3 regions of the Streptomyces sp. NPDC002809 genome follow, and region 1 is predicted to be linked to each of the others. Evidence: riboswitches for the same ligand, from Rfam matches in the RefSeq annotation. Region 1 holds a riboswitch; each other region holds the start of a gene.

Evidence for each region. Region 1 has a riboswitch for cyclic di-AMP ahead of ABT025_RS15900 (M23 family metallopeptidase). Riboswitches for the same ligand answer to the same signal wherever they lie in the genome.
Region 2: another riboswitch for cyclic di-AMP. It lies ahead of ABT025_RS28700 (C40 family peptidase); the one in region 1 lies ahead of ABT025_RS15900 (M23 family metallopeptidase).
Region 3: another riboswitch for cyclic di-AMP. It lies ahead of ABT025_RS29855 (LysM peptidoglycan-binding domain-containing protein); the one in region 1 lies ahead of ABT025_RS15900 (M23 family metallopeptidase).

Annotation. Positions count from the first base shown of each region.
Region 1 is NZ_JBEOVJ010000022.1:31,172-36,103, forward strand. It holds gene ABT025_RS15885 (helix-turn-helix domain-containing protein) at 1-445, shown strand, start outside; gene ABT025_RS15890 (DUF6126 family protein) at 493-669, shown strand; gene ABT025_RS15895 (tyrosine-protein phosphatase) at 781-1,593, opposite strand; cyclic di-AMP (ydaO/yuaA leader) riboswitch at 2,067-2,223, shown strand; gene ABT025_RS15900 (M23 family metallopeptidase) at 2,229-3,176, shown strand; gene ABT025_RS15905 (SGNH/GDSL hydrolase family protein) at 3,359-4,204, shown strand; gene ABT025_RS15910 (STM4011 family radical SAM protein) at 4,218-4,932, opposite strand, start outside.
Region 2 is NZ_JBEOVJ010000062.1:18,042-22,973, reverse strand. It holds gene ABT025_RS28710 (C40 family peptidase) at 1-858, opposite strand, end outside; gene ABT025_RS28705 (hypothetical protein) at 1,215-1,568, shown strand; gene ABT025_RS28700 (C40 family peptidase) at 1,642-2,823, opposite strand; cyclic di-AMP (ydaO/yuaA leader) riboswitch at 2,822-2,986, opposite strand; gene pcrA (DNA helicase PcrA) at 3,245-4,932, shown strand, end outside.
Region 3 is NZ_JBEOVJ010000068.1:14,715-19,646, reverse strand. It holds gene ABT025_RS29870 (FecCD family ABC transporter permease) at 1-359, shown strand, start outside; gene ABT025_RS29865 (FecCD family ABC transporter permease) at 356-1,405, shown strand; gene ABT025_RS29860 (ABC transporter ATP-binding protein) at 1,413-2,258, shown strand; cyclic di-AMP (ydaO/yuaA leader) riboswitch at 2,543-2,728, shown strand; gene ABT025_RS29855 (LysM peptidoglycan-binding domain-containing protein) at 2,732-3,610, shown strand; gene ABT025_RS29850 (FG-GAP repeat protein) at 3,843-4,932, shown strand, end outside.

The DNA of each region.
Region 1 (4,932 bases):
GCTGCCCATGCTGCTCGGACTTGCCAGAATCTACGGTACGACGGTCTCCGAGCTGCTGGGCGAGATCCCCCCGGAACGTGACGCGATCGTCCGCGGCCGCAGGTTCGAGGGAGCCGAGGCCGACGGCTGGATGTACCAGCAGGCCGGCGGTCCCGGCCGGGCGATGCAGGCACTGCGTGTCCGGGTCCCGCACGGCGCCCAGGGCGACCTGGTGCGCGTCCATCCCGGCGAGGAGTGGCTGTACGTCCTGGCCGGGCATCTCAGGGTGACCCTCGGGGAAACGGTCCATGACCTCGCCCCCGGGGACAGCGCGCACTTCGACTCGCTCACCCCGCACCGGATCGCGGCCGTGGACCGCGAGGGTGCCGAGCTGCTGTTCGTCCACACCCTGCTGCAGAGCCCCGCCGCCGAGCTGTGTCTCGGCAGCGGGATCCACCGTCGCTGAGGCTTCGCCCCCGCCACCGGCACGCCGATGGCCAGAGAGGACTTGTCATGTCCGATTCCGAGAACTTCGACCCGCTCGGCCCGGGGCGGCCCAAGAACTACGACCCGCAGGAGAAGAAGTTGCCTCGCGGGCTCGTCATCAGGCTGTTCGCCTATCTGGTGGCCGGGCACGTCATCGCGGGCTTCCTCTACCTGCTGTTCGCCGTGGGGATGCACAACCAGTAGCCGTGGGGGTGCGCAACCGGTAGGAGCTGGGATGCGCAACCGGTTGCAGTGGGTGTGCGCCACCGGCAGTCGCGGGGGTGCGCGGCCGGTGGCTGCGGGCCGCCCGGCCGGTCAGGCCTCGTCGAGCAGGCGCTCGCGCAGCCGCTCGCGTGTCTGCGGGGTGATCTTCAGGCCGTCGGCGAGGTACCGGTCGGTGCTGCCCCAGGTCTCGTCGATGGTGGTGAAGGCCGCGGCGAGGTAGTCGGGGTGGGCGCCGAAGAGCGGATTGAGCAGCTCCATCACCTCGGCGGACATTCCGGTGGGAGAGGTGTCGCTGCGGCGGACCTTGTAGCGGCGGTGTGCGTCGTTGGACTTGAGGTAGTCGGACTCGATGGCATCGCGTTCGACGCCGACGGCGAGCAGGGACACCGCGATGGAGAGACCCGCACGGTCCTTGCCCGCGGCGCAGTGCATCAGCGCGGGCACGCTGTCCTCGGCGAGGGCGTGCAGTACCCGGCTGTGCTCGGCCGTGCGGTCCAGGATGATCCGGCGGTACGACGCGATCATGCGATGGGACCCCTTGCCGTCGGCCAGGATCGACCGCAGCTCGTCGATGTCGCCGTCGCGCACCATCCGCCAGAACTCCGCGCCGTCGGCCGGGTCGGTGAGCGGGATGCTCACGTTGCGCACGCCCGGCAGCTCGATGTCCAGGCCGTCCAGCTTGTGGTCGGCGCCGTTGCGGAAGTCGAAGACGGTGTGCAGGCCGAGACCGGAGAGGAACGTGGCGTCCTCGGCCGTGGCGTGTGCCAGGTGACCGCTGCGGTAGAGCCGCCCGTACCGCACCCGGCGGCCGTCAGAGGTGGGCAGCCCGCCCACGTCACGGAAGTTGCGGACACCCGCCAGCTCGGGCTCCGTCGACGGGGTCTGCGGCAGCTGCTGCGTCACGGTCACTCCTGGAGGCTCTGCCGCGGGCGCGTGTCGCCCGCGGGTCCACTCTCGTGACGATACGACATTGATTCCTCGGGCAATCATCTTGGTCGCGCCCCTGTTCCGGGGTCGCGCGACGGTCCACGTGCCCGGCTGCGAGGGTCCGGGGCGCAAGGCTCTCCTGGTCGCGGCACGGCCGATGAGTGAGGCATGTCCGTATTGGGGCTTTTGGTAGAACATGCCCTGTTTGTGCGGGAGATGGCCACCCTCTCGTGAGCGGGATCATATCCGTGACGGTGTGTGGCTGCGGCGCCGTGGGGTATTCCGGACGCCGCGCGGAAATTCAAGATCCTTAATCCACGGAGTGTGACCGGAATTCCGTGTCGTATTTCCGGAGCGGAATCCGAAGTGGAACCCGTGGCTTGTTTCTGTCGTCCCGGCTCGCTTACGTTCACTGTCAATCCGGACGGACCGCCTAATCCTGCCGCCGCCCGGAATTCGCACCCACTCACCGCGTGGCAGGAGCGGGGGAACCAGGTAAGCCGCCGACCGGGAAACCGGCCGGCTCGGGGTGAAGTCGCGCCCGCCGCGACCGGACATCTCCAGTCCGAACCCGACAGCTCACCTCGTAGGCGCCGGAGAGGAAAACCTTCATGCCCATATCGGGTAAGCACCGCCGTCCCAAGTCCAGCACCATCGCCCGTGGCGTCGTCGCCGCGAGCGCCGGCGGAGCCGTCATCGCGCTTCCGCTGCTCGGCGCCACCGGTGCCAACGCCGCGGAGCAGACCGCTCCCGCCACCTCGAAGTCGGCCGCCGCGCACGCCACCCCGGCCAAGCCGGTCGCGAAGAAGCAGGCCGGCACCACGTCCTACTCCGTGGTCTCCGGCGACTACCTGTCGAAGATCGCCGCCCAGCACAAGCTCAAGGGCGGCTGGGAGAAGCTGTACCAGGACAACCGCAAGGTCGTCGGCGACGACCCGAGCCTGATCTTCCCGGGCATGAAGCTGACCCTCGGCGGCAAGTCCGCGAGCCAGGCCTCCACCACCTCCACGGGCTCCACCACGCCGTCGAAGGCCGCGCCCAAGGCTCCGGTCAAGACCGAGACGAAGGCCGCCACGGCCTCCAACTCGTCCTCTTCCTCCTCCGGCGCCTCGTCGTCCGAGGAGTCCTCGGCCCCGGCCGCCCAGAGCAACGACTCCGGCTACGTCCACCCGGTTCCGGGCAACCACACCACCGCCTACCGCGCCTCCGGTGCCAACTGGTCCAGCGGCAGCCACACCGGCATCGACTTCCCCGTGTCCACCGGCACGAGCGTGAAGGCGATCACCTCCGGCACCGTCGTCACCGCCGGCTGGGGCGGCGCGTACGGCAACGAGGTCGTCATCAAGCACGCCGACGGCCACTACTCGCAGTACGGCCACATGTCCTCGCTCTCCGTCTCGGCGGGCCAGACCGTGACCGCGGGCCAGCAGGTCGGCCTGTCCGGCTCCACCGGCAACGCCACCGGCCCGCACCTCCACTTCGAGGTCCGCACGGGCCCGGCGTACGGCTCGGACATCGACCCGATCGCGTACCTGGCGTCGCACGGGATCAACGTCTGATCCAGCAACACCGGTCCGGTGAACCGGACCTGAGCAATGCATAGAGGGACGGTGCGCGGCGGCGCACCGTCCCTCTGCTTATTCCCTCTTTACTAAAAACTGACCGGGTGGTCTATCTCACCACCCGTCAACCCCGTATTACGGTCGCGTAGGTCACATTCGGCGGTGCAGGATATGCCCTTGTGGCAGACGATTCGAACAACATCCAGCAGGGCGTCATCAACCGACAGGGCGCCATCGGGTCGTACGCGGCGATTGGCGACAGCTTCACCGAGGGAGTCGGTGACCCCGGCCCGGACGGAACCTTCGTCGGCTGGGCGGACCGGTTCGCGGTACTCCTCGCGGACCAGCTCCCGGACCCCGAAGCGGCGGCGGGCATCGCGGCCCCCGCGCACGGGAACTTCAGATACGCCAATCTCGCCGTACGAGGACGCCTCCTCGACCAGATAGTCGAGGAGCAGGTGCCGCGCGCAAGGGAACTCGCCCCCGATCTGGTGAGCTTCTGCGCCGGCGGCAACGACATCATCCGGCCGGGCACCGACCCCGACGACGTGGCCGAGCGCTTCGAGCGCGCGGTCGCCGAGCTGACCCGGTCGGTCGGCACCGTCATGGTCACCACCGGCTTCGACACACGTGACGTTCCCGTGCTGCGCCATCTGCGCGGCAAGATCGCCACCTACACCGCCCATGTGCGGTCCATCGCCGACCGCTACGACTGCCCGGTGCTCGACCTCTGGTCCCTGCGTTCGGTGCAGGACCGCCGGGCCTGGGACAACGACCGGCTGCACCTGTCGCCCGAGGGGCACACCAGGGTCGCGCTGCGCGCCGCCCAGGTCCTCGGCCTCGACGTGCCCGCCGACCCGGACCAGGAGTGGCCGCCGCAGGCACAGCGCGGAACGCTCGAAGTGCGGCGCGACGACATCCACTGGGCACGCGAGTACCTGGTGCCGTGGATCGGACGCCGGCTGCGCGGCGAGTCCTCGGGAGACCACGTGGAGGCCAAGCGGCCCGACCTGCTGCCGCTCTGAGAGTCCGCTGTCCTCAGTCGCCCCGGGCTCCCGGAGTACCGGCCGCGGCGGCCGAGGGCGGCGGCAGCGCCGGTATGCGCTCCAGCACTCCGCCGGCGAAGACGTCGTACAGCGGCAGCGTCTCCAGGTGCACATAGCCGATGTGGCAGTCGCAGAGGGCGAGCGGGCAGGCCCGGGGTCCCAGCGCCGTGCGGTAGCTGCCGTCGTAGAGATTGCCGAGCTCGGCGCGGACGAAGTGGCAGCGGCGCACCGTACCCTCACCGTCCACCGAGATCACCGACTCACCGGTCCGGCAGGGCAGACCTGCCGAACGGTGCGGATGGCGGCTGTACGGGAACAGCGGATCGATCGCCGTCCACCGGTCCGCCTCCTGGTCCGTGTAGGTCTGCCCCTCGGCGGCGTTGACCCAGAGGTAGACCTCGTCGGGAAGGGCCGCCCGCAGCCGCCGCGCCTCGTCGAGATGACCGTCGAGCCCGACGACACCCACGCTGTGGCGGATCCCCAGGGACGTCAGCTCCCCGCACCGGCCGAGAAACCGTTCGTACGGTGTCTGGCCCGGGTGGTAGGTGCACCAGAGCGCGATCTTCTCGCGGCCCGCGGTGCCCGCCGCCGCCAGCCACTGCGTACGGCCGCTGAGATTCGTCTGGATCGCGACCCGGCGGACGTGCGGCAACCGGGCCATCTCGACCACCGCCCGGCGGTACCAGGAGCGCACCAGCCCCTCCCCC
Region 2 (4,932 bases), on a different contig from region 1:
GATCTGGGTGTACGTGGTCCGGGGGAGCGAGAGGCCGGCGGAGCGGTAGGCGGCCTGGGTGAGGCCGGAGCAGTCGAACGAGGAGGGGCCGGTGGCGCCCCACACGTACGGCTTGCCGAGCGCGGTGTACGCGAAGGCGACAGCTTCCGCGGCGCGGGCGTTGGGTGCCCGGACCGCGCCGCGCGGGGCGCTGCGGTCGGCGTGGGCGTCGCCGCGGCCGCCCTCGGAGGCGTCGTAGGAGGCGCGCTCGGCGGGGGAGAGGCGGGCCAGCAGCTGCCGGGCCTCGGCGAGTTTGGTGCGGACCGTCGCCTTGTGCTTCCGCAGGGCGGCCTGGCGGGCGGCGAGCTCGGTCAGCCGGCCGGCGGCCTCGGCGCGGACCTGGGCCACGTCCGCGACCTGGCGCTGCACGGCACGGACCTCGGTGGCGCGCCGCTCGCCGGCCCGGTCCACGTACGAGGCGCGCCGGAGGTACTGGTCGGGGTCCGAGGAGAGCGCCAACTGCACGGCGGGGTCGATGCCCCCGGAGCGGTACTGCGCGGCGGCGTACGAACCCAGCGCGTCGCGCGCGGCGTTGAGCCGGTCGGTCCTGCGGGCGGCCTCGTCGCGCAGGGCGTCCACGGACTTGGCGGTGGCGGCCGCCTTCACCTTCGCGCCGTTGTACTGCTCCGTGGCGACCTCCGCCTCCCGGTACAGCCGGTCCACCTCGGCCTTCACCTGCGCGGGGGTCGGCGCCGGATCGGCGTGCGCGGATCCCGGCAACGCGGCGGCGGTCGCGGCCCCGGCGAGGGCGAGCGTCGCTGCGGTGCGGGCAGCAGAGCCGGTGTACGGGCGCTGCTTGGGCTTCCGGTGCGCTGCCACGAGGGCGGGCGTCCTTCCTTTCGACGGCCCGCCGGGGTCTACCGACGGGCCCGCCCGGCCCGGCGGCGGGCCGCCAACAGGGGGAGCGGCCCGCCGCCGGAACCTCGGCGGGGTGACCGGGAACGCCGTCCGGGTGCGGATCGGCGGTGTACCGGCCACCTGCACAGGGACGCTAAACCCGGGACACGGGAAAGAGTTGTAATGACGCCTATTGTCTTAATTTGGCGTTGCATTGTCGCCGGATGATCGGAAAAATTGCACCAGAGTCAGGCAATTGGTGCATCTCGCGGTCAAGTGGTCACTTAGGCCGACCGGGCTGCGGAGTGCTGATATGGCCGGGGCTAGGCTGCGGAACCATGCGTGTACTCATCGATGTCTTCGTCGCCCTGCACATCATCGGCATCGCCTCCCTGCTGGGCGGGTTCCTCACCCAGATGAAGGCGATGGGCGCGGGCACGGCACGGTTCGTCCCGGCCATGCTGCACGGCGCGCTGACCATGCTGGTCACCGGAATCGCGCTGGTCGGGCTCGACCAGGCCGACGACCACCCCGTGAACAACGTCAAGATCGGCATCAAGCTGCTGATCCTGGTCGTGATCCTCGGGCTCGTCTACGTCAAGCGCGACGAGGAGAAGGTCGACAAGGGCCTCTTCGCCGCGGTCGGTGGACTCACGATCGTCAACATCTTCATCGCCACGCTCTGGACCTGAGCCCTCGCTCACGCCGCTGCCCGGACCCATGGGGTCCGGGCAGCGGCGTTTTCGCGACGAGGGCGAGGAGAGGTCAGCCCGGTCGCACGCTCCCGTAGATCGGCATGTAGAAGATCGACTCCTCGCGCACGTTCGCCCCCGGCTTCGGCGCGTGGATCATCATGCCGTCGCCCTTGTAGATGCCGACGTGGCTGATGTCGTCGTAGAAGAAGACCAGGTCCCCGGGCTGCAGATCCGCCGTGGCGATCCGGGTGCCGACGTTCACCTGGTCCCAGGTGGTCCGCGGAATGTCGACGCCGGCCGCCTTCCAGGCCGCCTGGGTGAGCCCCGAGCAGTCGTACGAGGCCGGGCCGGTGGCTCCCCAGACGTACGGCTTGCCGAGCTGCGCCCTGGCGAACGCCATGACCTTCTCGGCCTTGGTCGAGGCTTCGGTCCCCGAACCCGAACCCGAACCCGAGCCGGTGCCGCTCCCCGTGTCCGTACCGTTCCCGCTCCCGGTGCCGGCCTCCTTGGCGGCCTCCGCGGCCTTGCGGGCGGCCTCGGCCTTCGCGGCGGCCTGCTTCTTCGCCAGTTCCGCCGCCTTGCGCTCGGCCTCCGCCTCCTTCTTGCGCTCCAGCTCCGCCAGGCGCGCCTTCTCCTCGGCGGTCAGCTTCGACAGCAGGCTGCGGGCCTCGGACAGCTTCGTCTGGACGTTCTGCTTGCTGGTGCGCAGCGTCGCCTGCGACTCGGTGAGCGTCTCCAGGCTCACCACGGCCTCGGCCCGCTGCTTGGACGCCTTCGCCTGCTGCGTACGGAAGTCCGACACGGCGCGCGTCTGGCGCTCGGTCATCCGGTCCATGAGGTGGGTCTGGTCGAAGAACGACTGCGGGTCGTCGGCCAGGAAGAAGGTGGCGGTCGGAGCGAGGGCGCCGCCGCGGTACTGGGCGGCGGCATAGGTGCCGAGTGTCCTGCGGGCCTCGTTCAGCTTCTCGGTGCGCCGGGCGACATCGTCCAGCAGGGTGTCCACCTTGGAGCGCTGCTTGGTCGTCGCTTCCTTCGCCTGGTTGTACTGCTGGGTCGCGGTGCCCGCCTGGCGGTAGAGGTCGTCGACCTTCTTCTGCACGTCCTCGATGCTGGGCTTGGGGGCCGGGGCGGCCAGTGCGCTCTGCGTGGACAGCAGAGTCACCGACGCCAGCGCGGCCGTCGTGAGCCCGACGGCGGGGCCGGTGTTGCGCACCAGGGTGCGCGGTTTGCGATGCGACGCCAAGGCCGGCATCTCCTTCCGTGGACCGCCTACCGGGTTAGCTGTCGGGTTCGGGCGGAACGGAAGGCTGCCCTACGGTCCTGGTGGGGGATTCGGACCGATTCACCCCGGTGATGCGTGTGGGTCCCCGGTTCCCGACTCCTGACGCGGAGCCCGGATTCGGCGTGGACGCCCGCTCGGCGTGGATCGCCTCTGGGGGTACGGGCCGCCCGAACGAGCACGCTAGCCAACTCATGGTGTCGTTGTGAAGGTTGATGTTCGATATGCCCGATACATTTTCGTGACCTCGACGGATCGGGGCGCTGCGGAGCAGGTGGGGCCGGAATTCCCCCACTCCGTGCGGTCCGCCGCTTGCTCTGTGTGTCCGGTCGCGAGTGCGTGGTTGGTCACTCGGGCCCGGAGTGTCAGTGCGCACGCCTAGACTCGGGAGGCGATGAGCAGCCTCTTTGACGACAGTTTCCTGGCCGGCCTCCAGCACACGGAGGAAGGGCCCCCGCCGCCCCCCGAGGACTCCGCACCCGAAGCGGTGCCGGAGGACCTCTTCGCAGGCGTATTCGACGGGCCCCCGCCGCCCCGCGACGCGTACTACCGCGACGGTGCCCACCGCCCGGTCGTCGACGCCGCCGCGCTGCTCGACGGGCTGAACACCGAGCAGCGCGCAGCCGTCGTGCACGCCGGGTCCCCGCTGCTCATCGTCGCCGGTGCCGGTTCGGGCAAGACCCGTGTGCTGACCCACCGCATCGCCCACCTGCTGGCCGAGCGCGGGGTGCACCCGGGCCAGATCCTGGCGATCACCTTCACCAACAAGGCCGCGGGCGAGATGAAGGAGCGCGTCGAGCAGCTCGTCGGGCCGCGGGCCAACGCCATGTGGGTCATGACCTTCCACAGCGCGTGCGTACGGATCCTGCGCCGCGAGTCGAAGCGGCTCGGCTTCACCTCGTCGTTCTCGATCTACGACGCCGCCGACTCCAAGCGCCTCATGGCCCTGGTCTGCCGCGATCTCGACCTCGACCCGAAGCGCTTCCCGCCGAAGTCGTTCACGGCGAAGGTCTCCAACCTGAAGAACGAGCTGATCGACGAGGAGACCTTCGCCGGCCAGGCCGCGGACGGCTTCGAGAAGACCCTCGCCCAGGCCTACGCGCTGTACCAGTCCCGGCTGCGCGAGGCCAACGCCCTGGACTTCGACGACATCATCATGACGACGGTGCACCTGCTCCAGGCGTTCCCCGACGTCGCCGAGCACTACCGCCGCCGCTTCCGGCACGTCATGGTCGACGAGTACCAGGACACCAACCACGCGCAGTACACCCTCGTGCGCGAGCTCGTGGGTCCGGCGGGCGAGGCCGACGCCCCGGGAGAGCTGTGCGTCGTGGGTGACGCGGACCAGTCGATCTACGCCTTCCGCGGCGCGACCATCCGCAACATCCTTCAGTTCGAGGAGGACTACCCGGACGCGACGACGATCATGCTGGAGCAGAACTACCGCTCCACGCAGACGATCCTGTCCGCGGCCAACGCCGTCATCGAGCGCAACGAGAGCCGTCGTCCGAAGAACCTCTGGACCAACGCCGGCACCGGTGCCCGGATCACCGGATACGTCGCGGACACCGAGCACGACGAGGCGCAGTTCGTCGCGGACGAGATCGACCGGCTCACGGACGCCGGGGACGCGAAGGCGGGCGACGTCGCCGTCTTCTACCGTACGAACGCCCAGTCCCGCGTCTTCGAAGAGATCTTCATCCGCGTCGGCCTGCCCTACAAGGTCGTCGGCGGAGTGCGCTTCTACGAGCGCAAGGAGGTCAGGGACGTCCTGGCCTACCTCCGGGTCCTCTCCAACCCCGAGGACACCGTCCCGCTGCGGCGCATCCTGAACGTGCCCAAGCGCGGCATCGGCGACCGGGCCGAAGCGATGATCGACGCCCTGTCGATGCGCGAGAAGATCTCCTTCCCGCAGGCGCTGCGCCGTGTCGACGAGGCGTACGGCATGGCGGCCCGCTCGTCGAACGCGGTGAAGCGGTTCAACACGCTGATGGAGGAGCTCCGCACGATCGTGGAGTCCGGCGCCGGACCGGCCGTCGTGCTGGAGGCCGTCATGGAGCGGACCGGCTATCTCGCCGAACT
Region 3 (4,932 bases), on a different contig from region 1:
TCGGGCTGGGGGACGACGGTGCCCGCTCGCTCGGCCACCACCCCGGCCGGATCCGCCTCGTCGTCGCCGGGGCCGTCTCGCTGCTCGCCGGATGCGCCGTCGCCGTGGCCGGGCCCATCGCGTTCCTCGGACTCTTCGCCCCCTACGCCGCCCGGGCGCTGGCCGGAGCGCGGATGACCGCGGGGCTCGTCCTGTCCGCCCTGATCGCGGCCGACATCATGATCGTCGCGGACATTCTCGCCCGGATCGTGATCCGCCCCTGGGAGACCCCGGTCAGTGTGCTGCTCGCCTTCGTCGGCGGCCCCCTGCTCGTGTGGATCGCCCGCTCCTCCCGCTTGTCCGCGGGGGTCCCGGCGTGACGGACGTGACCCCTCCCGACAGCGTCGTGCTCCGCACCGGAACGCTGTCCTGGCTCCTGCCGAGGCGCAGCGCGCTCGCCGCCGCGGTACTCCTTCCGCTGCTGGCAGTCCTCATCACTCTTGCGGTAATGGCGAGTTCGACCGGAATGAGCCTGTCGGAGACCCTTTCGGGACTGCTCGGAACCGGCGATGCAGGCACCGTCATGATCGTGCGGGAGTTCCGGCTTCCCCGTATCCTCACCGGGCTGCTGGTCGGTGCCGCGCTCGGCATCGCGGGCTGTCTCACCCAGACCCTGGCCGGCAACCGCCTCGCCACGCCGGACCTCGTCGGGGTCAACGAGGGCGCCACCGCCGCCGTGGTCGCGGCCGCCGCGGGGTCCGCCACCGGCATGGTCGGCAACTGGTGGCTCGGGCCGCTCGGTGCCGTAGCCGCCGCGGTCCTGGTCGTCCTGTGCGCCGGGGGAGCGGGCAGCGCCGGCTACCGGCTGCTGGTGGCGGGGATCGGCGTCTCCACGTTCATCGGCGCGGTGAGCGATCTGATCATGTCGCGCGAGAACGACAACACGGCGGGCGGAGTGTTCCTCTGGGCCGTCGGCAGCCTCAACGGGCGTGACTGGGATGCCGGTATGCCGCTTGCCGTGGCCCTGCTCCTCCTCGTCCCGCTCTCGCTGGCGGCCGGGCACCGCCTCCAACTGCTGCGCTTCGGCGATGAGGTGGCGAGTTCTCTCGGAGTCGATCTGCGTCGGGTGCGTACCGTCGCTCTCGTCCTCGCGGTACTTCTGGCGGGTACGGCCGTCGGGGTCGGCGGCCCCATCGCCTTCGTGGCACTGGCGGCGCCGATCCTCGCGCAGCGGCTGACCGGCCCCACCCGGGTGCCGGTCACCGGCTCGGCGCTGACCGGGGCAGCCCTGATCGCAGCGGCCGACGCGATCGGACGCGTCGCCGCTCCGGTCGAACTTCCCGTCGGGGTCGTCACCAGCGTCCTCGGCGGCCCCTTCCTCCTGTGGGTACTGCTGCGGCCGGACCCGGCCGCCGGAAAGGCGTGAACCGCACATGACCGAGAATCCGACCGGTACGAAGGCGGGCCTCGAAGTCCGTGGCCTGCACGCCGGATACCCGGGCCGCCCCGTCGTCGAGAACGTCGGCCTCACCGTCCCCGCCGGACAGGTCGTCGCGATCGTGGGTCCCAACGGCTGCGGGAAGTCGACCCTGCTGCGCACCGTCGCCCGGCTCCACCGGCCGGAGTCCGGCACGGTACTGATCGGCGGGACGGACATCTGGCAGACCGGCCGGCGCAGGGCCGCCCACCATGTCGCCCTGCTGCCGCAGTCGCCGCGCGCCCCCGAGGCGGTCACCGTGGCCGGTCTGGTCCGCTACGGCCGCAGCCCGCACCAGGGGCTGCTGCGCCAGTGGTCGCGCGAGGACGAGCAGGCGGTACGCGACGCACTCGACGCCACCGGCACCACCGCACTGGCCGGCGAGCGCATCGACCGGCTGTCCGGCGGCCAGCGCCAGCGCTGCTGGCTCGCGATGGTCCTCGCCCAGCAGACCCCGGTCGTCCTGCTCGACGAACCCACCAGTGCCCTCGATCTCGGGCATGCCGTCGAGGTCCTGGAACTCGTCCGCGAGGTCGCGGCCACCGGCCGTACCGTCGTCATGGTCCAGCACGACCTCGCCGCCGCGGCCCGTTACGCCGATCTGCTCGTCGCGATGAAGGGCGGCCGGGTCATCGCTCGGGGTGCCCCCCGCGAGACGGTCGACGAGGCCCTGGTGAAGGAGCTGTACGCGCTCGACGCGGACATCCTCCGCGCCCCGGGAGACGGCTCACCGGTCGTGGTGGCGCGCAGCCGGACCGGCGTGGCCGCACAGCCGATACCTGCCCCTTATTGTCCTAATTGAGCGATTCTTCGGAACTGTCGAGAATGCCTGGCGGGGTCGCTTTTCCATGGGGCACACCTCTTGAATATCCGGCAAATCACCCCTTTCGGGCGCAGTGGCCAGCGTCACGTTTCCCGTCCCGGACGCGCGGCCGGAGGCTTCGGTTCCCTGTCGCGCCAAGAAAGTTGACCCGCTCGCATGTGACCGGCGTCCCATATTTCCTTTGATTGATCTTGCGAATCAATTGTGATCAGGAATTCCGGGCTTGTTTCGCCTGCCCTTTCTCGCTTACGGTCACCGTCAATCCGGATGGAACGCCGAATCCTGCCGCCGTCCGGTAACCCGACCACATCACGTGCGGCAGGAGCGGGGGACCCAGGTTTGCCGCCGGTCCGGAATCCGGAGCGGCTAGGGGTGAAGTCGCCATGTGCGGCCGGACATCTCCAGTCCGAACCCGACAGCTCACCTCGCAGGCGGCGGAGAGGAAAAGCGCCATGCCCTTCAAGGGTCAGCACCGTCGTTCCAAGTCCACTTCCCTGACCCGCGGTTTCATCGCCGTGAGCGCAGGAGGAGTCGTCCTCGCACTCCCCCTGATCGCGGCCGGATCGGCTTCTGCCTCCCCCGCTCAGGCAGTCGTCGCGGAAAAGGCCGCAGCCCCGACTTCCGTGACCGGCAAGGAAATTGCCGCACAGAAGACCGAATCCACCACCTATTCAGTGGTCTCCGGTGATTCGCTTTCCAAGATCGCCCGAGGGCATTCCCTCAGTGGCGGCTGGGAGCGTCTCTACCAGGACAACCGGAGTGTGGTGGGCGGCAACCCCGACCTCATTCACCCGGGCCTGAAGCTGACCATCGGCGCCAAGTCCGCGGCCGCAGCCCCCGAGGCCGCGACCAAGAGCGAGTTCAAGGCGGAGAACACTTCCGGCAGCGCCTCGCAGCCGTCGGCCGACCGGGCCGAGAGCACCGACCGCGCCGACCGTTCCCAGCGGACGGCGACGCCCGTCGCCGTGGAGACCGCCGCGACCACCCCCGCGCAGACCGCGACGGCGTACACCGACGACCTCGACGGCTGGATCAAGGAGTCCCTCGCCGTCATGGCCGAGAACGGCATTCCCGGCAGCTACGACAGCATCCACCGCAACATCATGCGCGAGTCCTCGGGCAACCCCCAGATCGTCAACAACTGGGACTCGAACGCCGCCGCCGGCACCCCGTCCAAGGGCCTCCTCCAGGTCATCCAGCCCACGTTCGACGCCTACCACGTGCCCGGCACCTCGCTGGACATCCTGGACCCCGTCGCCAACATCACCGCCGCGTGCAACTACGCGGCCGCCACGTACGGCTCGATCGACAACGTCTTCGGGGCCTACTGAGCCACTGCGGTCCCCCGCCTCCGGGCGGAACCGTGAACAGGGGTGGAAGGGAGCTGAACTGCTCCCCTCCACCCCTTTCGCGATGCCGTACAACCCTTGTGCCGCAGAGCCTGTCCAACAGGGCGCCGGGAGGACAACGGGCTCCTTCCGGCGTCCCCCGGATCAGGGGCCTGGGGGCAGATCGCGGTCCGGCAGGCCCTCGCCCGGTCATCCTTGAACCGAGGAGCCGCTCGTGCGCGCCCACCGTCCGGCCGTCGTTGTCGCGGCCTCATTTCTCCTGATGGCAGGGGCCGCCGCCGTCGCGCCCTCCGCCCACGCCGGCACCCCCGGCGGAACACACGCGGACGACCGCAACTCCGATTTCAACGGCGACGGCTACGAGGACGTGCTCATCGGCGCGCCCGGCGGGACCATCGGCGGCAAGAAGGGCGCGGGCTATGTGACCGTGCAGTACGGCGGGCCGGGCGGCATCGGTACCACCCGGGGCGCCGTCCTCAGCCAGAACACCACCGGGGTGCCGGGCGCCGCCGAGGCGGGGGACGGCTTCGGCCGCGCCCTGGCCTCGGGCGACCTGGACGGGGACGGGTACGACGACGCGGTCGTCGGCCTCCCCGGCGAGAACCTCGAACCGGTGACCGACGCCGGCGGCGTCGTCGTCCTCTGGGGCTCCGCCAAGGGGCTCTCCGGCGTGGACAGCGACTGGCTGCAGGCCGAGGAGCCCGCCGCCGGTGCCAGGTTCGGCAGCGCGCTCGCCGCGGCACACTTCAGCCCCGACATCCCCGGCGACCAGCTGGCCGTGACCGACCGCACCGACCTCAGCCTCTACCAATACGACGCTGCGGCCCGGCGCATGCCCGCGTCGCCGGCGCCCGCAGCACGCAGCAGCCTCATCCCCGGCACCCCGGGGCGGGAGATCGTGCCCCGGGCCATGACGACCGGCGACTACGACGGCAACGGTCTCGCCGACCTCGTCATCTCCGGCGTCACCGTCGGCGGGGAACCGGGGCACGGCTGGTCCGCGCTCTTCCTCGGCGAGGTCCAGGGACTCCGGTACGACCACGATCTGCGCGGGGGCCCCGCCGTCGCCTCCGGTGACATCGACAACGACGGCTACGACGACCTCGTCACCGGGGAGCCCGGCAGCCCCGACGACGGCGGCGACTCGATGACCGGCGGTGTGGTCGGTGTGTACTACGGCAGCCTGGGCGACGGACCCGTCGGTTCCGAGGGCCCTGGCACCCCGCCCGTGTGGTGGACGCAGGACACCGCGGGCGTCCCCGGAGCCGCGGAGGCCGGCGACGGGTGGGGCGCCGACCTCTCCG